3 regions of the Halobacillus sp. GSS1 genome follow, and region 1 is predicted to be linked to each of the others. Evidence: predicted binding sites of a transcription regulator. Region 1 holds the regulator's gene; each other region holds the start of a gene.

Region 1 (4,290 bases):
ATTCCGGTCGCCATTGCAATACCTTGTCCAAGGGGACCTGTAGTTGCTTCTACACCGTCTGTGTGACCAAACTCTGGGTGACCAGGGGTTTTGGAATCCCATTGACGGAACGACTTAAGGTCGTCCATCGTCACATTATAACCAGATAGGTGGAGCAGGCTGTAAAGAAGCATAGATCCGTGTCCAGCTGATAGGACGAAACGGTCACGGTCGAACCAGTTCGAGTTTTTTGGATTGTGATCCATGAACTGAGTCCATAGCGTATACGCCATCGGCGCTGCACCCATTGGCATCCCCGGGTGGCCGGAGTTTGCTTTTTCTACTGCATCGATTGTTAAAGTTCTAATCGTATTGATTGATGTTTGTTCAAGGCTGTTTGCCATGTTCAACATTCCCCTTTCTTTTCAGGTATATGTACCATGTATTATCCTATAATGAAAATCGTTTCGAAACAAGCTTTGTGCAAAATTTCGCACAGCCTCAGACCTAATTTCCCCCTTATCCAAGGAATTAAACAAGAAAAATCCGCATTCGAAATTTTATCGAATACGGACGAATGATCAGGATTAATTCTTTTTCTCGTTCTTTTGCATTTGACGAAGCTTTTCTGGAGTTACGTCATTCCCTTTCGGATCAATGACGGTCACACCTTTAAGCTGATTTTTGAAGGATGCACGGGCATTTTTCAAATATTCCTGGCGCAGCTTCTGCTGCTCTGCTTTTTCTTCCTTCGAGAGCTCTTCCTGCTTAGATTTATTAGCTAGTTCATTTATACGATTAATTTTTTCTTTTGATAACATAGATCCTTCTCCTTTACTCATAGTCTGGATCGTAAAAACATGAAAAAGACAAGAAATCCAAAGATCCTTGTCCGTATATCTAATATTATCGTGATTCTTCTTCTTTTTCAAGCGATAGGTACTCCTTGTATCTACGATGCACCGTAGCTTTTGATACGTCATATCCCAAACCTCTCAAAGTCGCTGCAATATCTTTGAAGGTCAAATCATTTTTCCTTAACCGAACAACCTCCTCAATGGGAAACTCGATTCTCTCACGTCCGGGTGCCTGATCACGATTGGATAAGTTGGCGGATGGATCATAGCCGCCCTCAACCGCTTTTCTCATCCCACGCCGTATTTTCATATTATGTATCTTCCTTTGGTATTCTTCTACGATGCCGACAATCTGTAAAACCATCGAATCCGATTCCGATAACTGGAGCTCCCCCTGGTTAGATAGGGAGTACACCTTGATCTCCAACCGGTTTAATTGATGGAATAAAGCAATCTTCGTATTTCCCCTGCCTAAGCGTGTTTCATCCTGTATCAATAAGGCATCCGCACGCCCGGAAGAAAAACATTCCAGCATGCGGAAAATCCCTTCACGTTCAATATCGTAACCACTAGCTTGCTCTTCAATACAATCAACAACTTCGAAATCATGACTGTCCGCCATGGATATCAATTCAGCTCTTTGTCGTTTTAATGAAGTCACTTGAGCTTCTTTTTCCGTACTTACTCTGCAATATAAAATCACTTTCAATGTATATGTTCCTCTCTCTTTCTCTATTATACAGCTGTGACCATAGAATAATAGAGAATGATAAAACTCACAATAAAAAGAATAATGTAGGTGTAATCCAGCTTAGATAATTTGTTAAACATTGATAACCCCTCCGTTTTCCTTAGAACGAACGTTCTTAAGAACCTGTGTTCGTGTTTGTTACTTCTCATTATATACGAACACAAGTTCTTGTCAATGGTTTTTTCGAACGCGTGTTTGTATTTTTGAAATATAAGTGGTACAATGTGGTTACTATAATCCTATGTACGAGGTGCTAATCTATGAGTAAACTTTCAAAGCGGCAGCAGGAAATACTAGATTTTATTAAAGAACAAGTTTTAGCAAAAGGATATCCACCATCCGTAAGGGAGATCGGCCAGTCCGTTGGTCTTGCTTCAAGTTCGACTGTGCATGGTCACTTATCCAGATTGGAGAAAAAAGGATACATCAGACGCGACCCGACCAAACCTCGTGCCATTGAAGTGATTGAATTAGAAGAAGATCACAGCATCCCAAGAAGTGAAGCTTCTTACGCTCCAGTAATCGGTAAAGTCACGGCGGGTTCACCGATTACTGCTGTTGAAAACATTGAAGAATATGTCCCTTTACCAGATACACTTGCAGGGTCGGATGACAACACATTCGTACTAATCGTACAGGGTGAAAGTATGATTGAGGCAGGAATTCTTGATGGAGATATGGTGATTGTGAGACAACAACAAACCGCCCAGAACGGTGACATCGTTGTCGCGATGACTGAAGACGAAGAAGCCACGGTGAAGCGTTTCTTCAAGGAAAGAAATCACGTTCGTTTGCAGCCTGAAAACGCAACAATGGAACCGATCCTGCTACAGGATGTATCCATTTTAGGGAAAGTCGTCGGCCTTTACAGGACCGTACACTAAAAGAAAGAGGCGAGTTAAATAAACTCGCCTCTTTCTTTATTTATATCAAGCCCTATGACTTTTACGGGAAAAGTTTTCACTTATTTTCGATCATAAAGAGAATCCTTCTTGAAACACAAAAAAACCCTTGAAGTAAACCACTTCAAGGGTTTTATATTTAATATGTCTGTAGATATTGTTCGCGTTCCCACGGATGAACCTGTGTGCGGAACATATCCCATTCGATTTCCTTCGCTTCAATGAAGTGTTCGAACAGGTGCTCGCCGAGAGCTTCTACCATGATTGGATCTTGATGCAGCTCTTCCAATGCATCATATAGAGTGGCTGGGAGATCTTTCACTCCGTGCGCTTCCCGTTCTTTTTTATCCATCACGTAAATGTTTCGGTCGACAGGAGCAGGTGCTTCCAGTTTATTTTCTACGCCATCAAGTCCAGCAGCAAGAAGGACCGCCATCGCCATGTATGGGTTCGCTGAAGGATCCACACTGCGGACTTCGATTCTTGTGCTCAACCCACGGGATGTCGGTACGCGTACGAGTGGACTACGGTTTTGACCGGACCATGCAACATAACATGGAGCCTCATAGCCTGGTACAAGACGCTTGTAAGAGTTGACGGTAGGATTTGTCACGGCTGTGAAGTTCGTTGCATGCTTGATGATGCCTGCTGTGAACTGGTAAGCGACTTCTGACAATTGTTCCTTCCCTTTCTCATCGAAGAAAGCATTTCCCTTTTCATTGAAAAGAGACATGTTCGCGTGCATACCCGATCCGTTTACACCGAACAATGGTTTAGGCATGAATGTTGCATGCAGACCATGTTGCCGTGCAATGGTTTTTACGACGAGTTTGAATGTTTGGATATCATCGCAATGCTTGACAGCATCTGCGTATTTGAAATCAATTTCGTGCTGACCTGGAGCTACTTCGTGGTGAGAGGCTTCGATTTCAAAGCCCATTTCCTCAAGCTCAAGGACAATATCGCGACGGCAGTTTTCACCAAGGTCGGTCGGTGCCAAGTCGAAATAGCCACCTTTATCATTCAACTCCATCGTCGGTTCGCCTTTTTCATCTAATTTAAATAGGAAAAATTCAGGTTCTGTACCAATGTTGAAAGCAGAAAAGCCGAGTTTCTCCATTTTTTTGATGTTACGCTTTAAATTGTAGCGCGGGCATCCTTCAAAAGGAGTTTGGTCTGGGTTGTAGATGTCACAGATGAATCGTGCGACCTTCCCTTTTTCTGAAGTCCAAGGGAAAACGACGAACGTATCCAGGTCTGGAACCAAATACATGTCAGACTCCTCGATACGAACGAATCCTTCAATGGAGGACCCGTCAAACATCATCATGCCATCAATAGCTTTATCCAACTGGCTTAGTGGGATTTCCACGTTTTTGATCGTACCAAGCATATCCGTAAACTGAAGGCGGATAAACTTGACGTTTTCCTCATCGATTTTTTTGTAGATTTCTTCTTTTGTTAAACCCATTGAATTTCTCCTCTCAACACAAAATTAATGGAAGAACCTCGACATTTCTCCCTGCCTGATTGCTAATTTACCTTGTCTTCCCGCTGTGAATAGTTCTCGTTGCAGCATACGACGAAGTTCTTTTTCGGTAAGTTCATTGTGTACTTCCTTCACTTGATCCTCATCATATACCTCATTATCTGGCTGATCATTCAGCTTCAGAACTTTCTTGATTCCGGCCATGTTCACACCTTGATCGATCAGGTCTTTTATTTCGAGAAGACGATCGACGTCATTGAATGAAAACATGCGACGGTTACCTTCTGAACGGGCCGGCTGTACCAGCTCGTG
Region 2 (4,290 bases), on a different contig from region 1:
CTGCTTCATGGCGATGATTGTCGCGATGCAGTTGATTGTACAGGGGATTAAGGAAGTTCAACAGCGGCGTGTCGGTGTACCGGTAGAGCAGAATACATGGGTCAAGAAAATTTTCCGTAGAAAAGAAACGCTCGGAGGAATGCCTGAATCCCTTAAGGAAGCGGATTTTGAGTTTGTGCCAGAACAGAAGAGGATTGATGAATCACGGGATGACCATGGGTATAGGAGAAAGTCAATATGAATCATATTCCTGTCTTTAAAATGGAAAAGATAAAGTTACGAGAACTGAAAACTTCCGACGCTTCTCCTTTGTTCCAGTTCATGAGCCGGCAGGATACGATGAAGTACACCACTCCCTGCCCTGTGTTGTCTTTGGAGGAGATGGAAGTTTATGTAGAAGAAAGGCTGGACGGGTTTCATAAGCAAGAAGAAATTCCATGGGTGATTGAGGATGAAAGAGGGAAATGTATGGGCCTGTTCCGTTTTCATAAACTGAATCTTTGGCATAGGAAAGCAGAAATGGGGGCCGTCATTCACCCGGATTACCAAAAGAAAGGGATTATGACACAAGGCCTTCTTACAGTTCTCCCTTATGGATTTGATTCGCTGCACCTCAATCGGATTGTCGGAGACATCTTTGCTGAAAATGAGGGATCACGAAGGCTCTTGAATAAATTTGGGTTCCAGGAAGAGGGAGTATTAAGGGAAACAGATTTTGATGGGGAGAGCTTCCAGGATACTGTGGTGTTTTCCATGTTGAAAAGGGAATATGAAAGATTAAACAAACGTTTGATCAATCATTCATGAAGCGTCTGTTCTAACAAGAACTGTTTTGTATGTTAAAATGGGACAAAATAAGAGGACGATTGAAGAGGAGGATCGCTTTATGAGAGAATTCGATCAATTTAAAAACAAAGGCGAAAGCAGCGATAAAAAGAAGAACCAATTCACAATCATTAAAGATGATTCCACGGATGGACACGGAGGTTATGGTGTCGGTTCCATCAGTTTAGAGAATATGACCCCGGTTATTGTGGACCCTAATGAAGACGAAGCCTATGTCGATATGGGGGCTCTTCACGCGCGTAGTAAAGTGGAAAAACGCATCAAATTCATTACTGATCGTGAAGTCGTTAAAAACGGACTGAAATATTGGATCGCTTGGGTAACGGTCGATCACCAGGAAGGAAAACCGTGTTACCACGGCGTAGCTGCAAGTGAGATTATTGTGGACAGGTCCATCAAGCGCGGGTACAAGTTGATGCCTGAACATGTGAACCACATGGATAAGTCCTTGAAGGGTCGCTTTGTGGTCGATCACCTTGATGAGAAGTCGAAGAAGCTGCTCGGTGGATACTTACGTGACTTTAAACCAGAATTATGGGAGAACACGGCTCAGGAATTGAAAGACTCTCTAGATGTACAATAATTGATGTTTGCAAGTTTATAGCGTCGTTACAGTGAGAGGGGAATCTGCGGGGTTTCCCTCTTTCTCATTTGATTTTTTGTAGAAGAAAGGAGGAGATCATATGAAAAGGATTTTAGAAGATGATGTGGTGTTTCATTTTGTGATTGCCCTTGTGGGATTGGTGTCAGGAATTCTGCATTTCCTGTTTAAATGGTCTTTTTATGCAGATCATGAATATTTAACATCAGGTCTATGGTTTGTTTCAGGCGCCTTCGTGATCTATGTGAGTTGTATATTCGTATTCGGAAATCAAAGAAAAGCGAATGCAGGAAACAAAGAAAGGGAGTAGGTGAAGCATACCCTCCTTCTCACCTGGATAAGAGACACGCATGTGGATATGGGACGGTTTGACTAAGTATGAAAATTCCAGTTTACGTTTCCCTCTTTTATGATAGAATAAGAACAAATGTTCGTGGTGGAGGGAACCAATGATGGATAACCGGAATCGTGATCGCGGGACGATCAAATGGACATCGCTCATGTTACCGGAGCATGTGGAGATGGTGAAAAAACTTTGGAAAGAAGATCAGCGGGTAGAAAAGGGAATCATGGATGAACAGAAAGCTGTCGAAATTGACTTTCTTTTGCAGAGGGCGCTAACAGACAATCTTACTGTCCAGGTTAGGGTTCACAATGGTTTCGAATATGAAGACATAAGGATGAAGGTGACCCATGTGAATCGAAGCAGTCACACGGTAGCAGGGGTTGATGGACAGACGAAGGAGAGGGTCCGTATCCGTTTGGATGACATCGCTGACCTTGCCATTTTGTAAGTTGTTCACTTTTTGTTCACAAAATGTTCATGAAAAAAGTGTAAGAATTCAGACGCCCAATCTTGACGAATCAGCGATAAGGGTAATATATTAAGTAACACATGGGTTATACATGTTTACTAGGACAGAGAAAGCGACCGGTTCCCCCGGTCGTTTTCTCTGTCTTTTTTTATTTTGAAAACTGAGCCATAGTTTGGTAAAGAAAAAGCGAAAGGTCATCCGTTGTGAGGATGACCTTTCGCGCCAAAGGAGGCATGGATCGCGCCAAAGGAGGCATGGATCGCGCCAAAGGAGGCATGGATCGCGCCAAAGGAGGCATGGATCGCGCCAAAGGAAGCACAAATCACGCCAAAGCGATCCAAAACACATTAGAAGAACCAGTCCACTACATCTTTGAACCACGGATCATCTTTGAATTCATCATCAACATCTTTGCTTTCGTCGCCGCCGCAAACATCCTTAGGAATATCGGATTCCTCCATGTACACTAATCGTTCCTGCGGGCAGTTGGGGCCTGCTACGTAGCCGGTTTCCGGGTCGATGTAGACCCCTTTCACACCTGGAGGTGGTATGAAGGCTGCGGTAGGCTCTTTCTCATGTATTTTCTCCATCGTATCGGCCCATATGGCTTTGGCATACCGGTGGTCGTTGAAATCTGCGAGTGGCTTACTGCCTTCATCATATCCGACCCATACCCCGGAGACATATTGAGGGCTGAATCCGATCATCCAGCTGTCGTTGTCAGTGGTTCCGGATTTCCCTCCATACATGCGTGTCAGCTTCCCTTTAATCGGAGTACCTGTGACAGAGGCATAATCGGCATCTAAGACCGGATCGAACATCCCTGTCATCATGTGGGTAACAGTGAACGCTCGTACCCGATCGACAGCATCGTCTTTATTGTATGCCGGTTGGTATTCATACAAGACATTCCCATGTCGATCTGTGATTTTAGCGATTGTATGGCCTTCAATGGATTCCGTTCCTTTCACCATTTTTCCATAGGCACTGACCATATCGAAAAGGGATATGGAGGAGTACCCGAGAGCCAGGGAAGGATGAGGTTTGAAGGTTCCTTCAACGCCGAACGTCTTCATCGTTTTTCCTAGTTTTTCTGGTCCGATATCCATGTGGGTCTGCACCGCATAAATATTATCGGAAACAGCGAGCGCTTGAGCCATGGTAATCGGTTCTTCTGAATATTGGTCGTTGAAATTCGATGGAATATATGGTTCTGTTTTTCCTTTTACTTCAATTTCAATAGGCTGTGTCTCTTTCATCGTGACAGGCGAGTATCCTTCCGCGAGCGCTGCATAATACAGGAAAGGTTTGATGGTTGAACCGACGGAGCGTTTCGCTTGTGTAGCTCTGTTGAACGGGCTTTCCCCATAATCTTTACCACCGACAAGAGCCGTAATTGCGCCAGAATGGCCATCCATTACAGCAGATGCGACTTGGATCTCTTCACTCGTTGGAATATTCCTCTTTACCTGCTCTTCTAAAATCCGTTGATGCTCTTCAATCAAAGTAGTGTGAATATGGTAGCCGCCTGTCTGGATACTTTCTCTGTCTACATCAAGCAGTTGAGCGGCTTCTGTAACAACTTGGTCCTGGAAATAAGGAGCAACCTCCCGGGTTTCTTCTTCTTCATCGTCTGCATAAGAGATGCTTGCTTCTACCGCTGCTCTCTTTTCAGAGGAAGTAATATAGCCGTTCTCTTCCATTTCAGCTAAAATCTGCTGTTGTCTTGCTTCTGCTCGTTCAGCATTGGCGAGTGGCGAGTAATAGGTTGGTCCTTTTGGGATTCCGGCTAACATAGAGGCTTCTGTCAAAGTTAAGTCCTCGGCATGTTTATTGAAATACTGCCGGCTTGCCGCCTCAATTCCGTAGGCGCCGTGACCATAGTAGATCGTGTTCAAGTAACCTTCTAATATTTCATCTTTGTTATAAAAAATTTCCAAACGTAAGGCATAGAGTGCTTCGTTGAGTTTCCTCTTCCATGTTTTATCATGGGAAAGGTATAAGTTTCTTGCATACTGTTGGGTGATG
Region 3 (4,290 bases), 580 kb from region 1:
CTTTTTGGATTTCAGCTTTGATAAAACATCAGCATTAAGCTGGTCGCCAAGAGAACCGGGTTGCGGCTTTTTCTTACTCATACGGTCGCCCCTTCTTTCACGTCTTTGATCGGGATGATCGGATTCAGGATGCCATCCGGGCTGGAAAGGCGGAACGTGCCTCTCATGAAATCAAGCTTCATTTCTTTTTTGAAAAAAGTGGCTTGCTGATCATCGATAATGACGGAATAATCATCATTTTCTACTTTGAGATCTGTAGGGCGTTCTTCTTTTTCCAAACGAATGGTCGGCAGTCCATTCACGCCGCATCCACATCCTTCGGTGTCATAAAAAAGACGGATGAGTGGACGCTCGGGATCCTGAATGTGTTCTAGCTGCTGCTTCGCCTCTTCTGTGATGCGTAGTTTCATCGTTCATCCCTCCTGTTTCTTCTATTGTAAGAAAACTCAGCTTCAGAGGCAACGGTTATGTTTATTCTGCATAGTGTCCACCGACCAGACGACTGCGGTGGCGGGCGGTTCCTGCATTTGTCCAGGACACTGCCCGGAGAAGCATATCCTGTCCGTAACGCTCGCGAATCTCATCCATCGCATAGCCGAGGTCCCTTTTTTTATCGCGGCCGTCATCAAACAAGTCCAGTTGGACATTGGCATCTTCTGTAATGTTTCCAAGAGTCACGGAGATGCGGCGGACGACTCCGCCATTATAAAAGCGTTGGAACAGGGTGAGACAGGCGTGATAAATATCCATCGTAATGCTCGTCGGATGTTCAATAGATACAGAGCGATGAAAGCCACCCGCCCCTTCACTTTTGCTATAGCCGATCCCAAGAGAAACCGTTCTCCCTGCATGGCCTTTTTTCCTTGCACGTCGAGCGACTTCTTCACACATCTCGAGGATGACGTACTTTACTTCTTCAGGATCCTGGTAATCGCGAAGGAGAATCTGACTTTTCCCATAGCTCACCTGACCGTGAATAATCGGAGCTCCGGGGTCGGACAAGTCGATACCATTCGCGTGGTAGTACAGCTGGTTTCCCATCACACCAAACGTTTTTTCCAGACGATCGAGCGGAAACTTCGCCAATTGCCCGACAGACCAGATGCCCATACGATTCAACCGATGCTCAAGCCGCGGGCCAATGCCCCACATTTCCGACAAGGGAGCGACCGGCCATAACTTCTCTTGAAAGTCATCAAACGTCCAGCGGGCGATGCCTTTCTTTTTTGCTTCAAGATCGAGACAGAGTTTAGAAAGCAACATGTTTGGGCCAATGCCGATCGCTGCATCCAGGTGGAACGTTTCTTTTAATTCATCGACGATCATTTGAGCCGTTTCTTCGGGGACACCGAATTTCCCTTTATTATCTCCTACCTCTAAAAAGCTTTCATCGACGCTGTACGTATGGATCTTTTCTTTCGGGACGAATTTGTGAAAAAGGTTCGTCACTTGAGTAGACACTTCCAAGTATTTTCTCATTTGCGCGGAGACGATGACAATTTCCGGTGCGGAAGGAATTTCGAACAGGCGGCTACCTGTGCGGATCCCATATTTCTTTTTCATTGCCGGGGTCGCTGCCAATACGACACTCCCCTTCCGGTTCGTATCCGCAACTACAGCAAGCGGGACTGTGAGCGGATCAAGCCCGCGGTCAATGGCCGCACAGCTCGCATAGAAACTCTTCATATCCACACACAAAATCCCCCTGTCCGGATACCTCCCATAATCGATGCTCGGATGCCCCATGTCGCCTCCACCTCCTTTACCTAGTATATCCTCATTATGCGAATATATGTTCGCATTTGCAAGTGGCAATTCCTTCTACCATTTCCTGTCTGAACAGGTTTTACATATATTGGTGTGCCAGGTCATACAGATTTTCCCACATCACTCAACCAAAAACCTCTTCCCTGAGTGGGAAGAGGTTTTTGGTTGGGGGCCGTTATTTTTTGTTGAACTGTTTTTGCATGAGTTTTTCCATCGCGACTGGTGCGAGGGAGTAGACTTTGCTTCCGGAGTCCATCCAGGAAGGCATATTGATTTCCCGCTGTTTCGTGAATAAATGGTGGACGACAGTCCTTGCTACACGGTTCGGATCAAGCATAATCTTATCGACCGACTTCTCATACTTTCCGCTCGGGTCCGCTTGTTGAAAGAAATTGGTCCTCACAGGTCCTAGATTAACGGAAGTAACATAGAGACCTAATGGCTCAACTTCCATCCTTAAAGCATTCGTAAACCCTAAGACTGCATGTTTAGTCGCTGCATAGACCGCTGATTTAGGTGTGGCAATTTTGCCTGCCTGTGATGCTATGTTGATGATGTGTCCCTCTCCATGCTGGACCAAATGAGGGAGCAGCTGATGCGTGGCACGGAACAAGGACTTCACATTAACCGAGAGCATACGCTCAATATCCTGCCAATTCGACTCTGCTACATGATCGAACACGGCGATTCCCGCATTGTTGATCAGCCCATCAATGGATCCATGTTCATAGCAAATCCGGTCAATCGTATCTTTCCATTCTGCATCATTTGATAAATCCGCAGGGTACCATGGACATTTGACACCAAAGGCCTCTTCAATCTTCTCGGCGATGATTTCCAATTTGTGGGCGGTCCGTGCCACAAGAATCGGCGTGCCGCCTTCCTGCGCGACGTGTATCGCGAGAAATTCGCCAATTCCGCTTGAGGCTCCCGTGATCAATACTTTCTTTCCTTTTACTCGTTCATTCATCCAAATCACCTATTTGCTTGATAGAATTTCTCTCCGTCTACGTAAGAAATCTTAAGCTTTCCTACGCTCTCTAAGTAGTCCAGTTGTCCGATTGTTTCAGACATCGTCAAACCGAATTGATTCTCGATGTGTTTCGGAAAGAGACGCTTGCATACGTCATATGCACGTAATGGGCCCTCGCTAAACATCAGAAGCACCTTCTCTGCCCGCTGTTCCTGTTTTTTCAAACGTTCGGGAATCAGCTCGTGAGCATGATTGAAAATTTTCCCGTGCCCTGGATAAACTGTACTGATTTCCCACTGCAACAACTTTTCCATAGAATGGCGATAATCAAGCAAAGGTCTTGGGCGCGCCTCTCCTTTGTTGTGAGGTGGCTCAAGTAAAGGGTTCGAAGAAATATGGGACAGCAGGTGGTCTCCACCGATCAACGCCCCGTCGCCTTCTCTATAAAAGGACAAATGGCTCTGGGCGTGACCGGGCGTTTCAATCGTCACCCATTCTTCATGACCAGGCACCCGGTCACCTTCGATCAATTCATGTGTAAGCTTTCCTTCTGACGTCCACTTCAACGTTTTCCTCAATCCTTTTAACAATGGAAAAAAGCGCTCAGGCACTCCAGATTCCTTGTACATGCCTTTGAAAAATTCCTCATAATGAGAGAAGTAGGCTTCGTCACGCTCAAGCCATGGCTTCAATTTCGTGTGGCCGGCGATGGTATTCACGTCCGGTAAGCGTTCCACAAGCCCCATATGATCCGGGTGATGGTGAGTCAAAATCACCTGTTCAATATCTTCCGGCTGGTAGCCCGCTTCCTTTAACTGATTAACTAAGGCTTTCCAGCACTCTTCCGTCTTCACACCTGCATCAACCAGGGACAGCCGGTCACCTTTCACCAAATAAACGTGAACATCCCCGACCGCATAAGGGGTCGGCAATGTGAATTGTGTAATGGTATCCTTCAATGTCTTCATAACACTTCCTCCATACTGAATGATCATTCACTTTTCTACATTGTAGCATGATTGTCAGATCTTTTCCTCCTATATGACAAAGATTACGAACGTCTCATTATTCATAATTCTTTTTCTAGTGGGACTTTTTCCAAAAGACTTCAAATAAAAATTACTTTTCATTATACTTTAACGCGTCATTGTAAATTTTAAAGAAATGTAAAGGTCAATAAGGAGGAAGATCATGGAACAACAAGAAAAGAAAGGGTTGACAATGCGCATACTCGACTGGATTGAGCGTGTCGGGAACAAATTGCCTCACCCTGTCACATTGTTCGCAATATTTGCACTCATGGTTGTCGCCGCTTCCTGGATCTTCTCCACGTTGAACGTGGAAGTTGAAGACCCAGCGACTGGCGAAACGTTACAAGTCGTCAACTTGCTTTCCAGTGACGGCATTCAATACATGTTCGAAAGCATGGTAGAAAACTTCGTAGGCTTCGCGCCGCTCGGTACCGTTCTTGTTACGATGCTTGGTATCGGAATAGCTGAACGCTCAGGGCTGATCAGTGCGATGCTTCGTGGACTCGTTACATCCGTACC

What was found. Region 1 encodes LexA, which represses DNA repair genes until DNA is damaged. Its sites were predicted from a motif close to CGAACATATGTTCG; they were not measured.
Region 2: J0K78_RS13145 (YolD-like family protein) is a predicted target of LexA. The motif match lies at 1,868-1,881, and genes of this name have one in related genera.
Region 3: J0K78_RS04765 (Y-family DNA polymerase) is a predicted target of LexA. The motif match lies at 1,786-1,799, and genes of this name have one in related genera.

What each region holds. Positions count from the first base shown of each region.
Region 1 is NZ_JAFLHE010000001.1:312,270-316,559, reverse strand. Features, by position in the region: gene tkt (transketolase) at 1-383, opposite strand, end outside; gene J0K78_RS01580 (DUF896 domain-containing protein) at 567-800, opposite strand; gene J0K78_RS01575 (YneB family resolvase-like protein) at 886-1,545, opposite strand; gene lexA (transcriptional repressor LexA) at 1,848-2,471, shown strand; gene glnA (type I glutamate--ammonia ligase) at 2,629-3,960, opposite strand; gene J0K78_RS01560 (MerR family transcriptional regulator) at 3,985-4,290, opposite strand, start outside.
Region 2 is NZ_JAFLHE010000006.1:69,549-73,838, forward strand. Features, by position in the region: gene J0K78_RS13125 (ABC transporter permease subunit) at 1-241, shown strand, start outside; gene J0K78_RS13130 (GNAT family N-acetyltransferase) at 238-807, shown strand; gene J0K78_RS13135 (YwhD family protein) at 887-1,429, shown strand; gene J0K78_RS13140 (hypothetical protein) at 1,530-1,757, shown strand; gene J0K78_RS13145 (YolD-like family protein) at 1,897-2,241, shown strand; gene J0K78_RS13150 (transglycosylase domain-containing protein) at 2,610-4,290, opposite strand, start outside.
Region 3 is NZ_JAFLHE010000001.1:895,877-900,166, forward strand. Features, by position in the region: gene J0K78_RS04755 (YqkE family protein) at 1-81, opposite strand, end outside; gene J0K78_RS04760 (iron-sulfur cluster biosynthesis family protein) at 78-410, opposite strand; gene J0K78_RS04765 (Y-family DNA polymerase) at 472-1,746, opposite strand; gene J0K78_RS04770 (SDR family NAD(P)-dependent oxidoreductase) at 1,943-2,737, opposite strand; gene J0K78_RS04775 (MBL fold metallo-hydrolase) at 2,743-3,708, opposite strand; gene J0K78_RS04780 (AbgT family transporter) at 3,932-4,290, shown strand, end outside.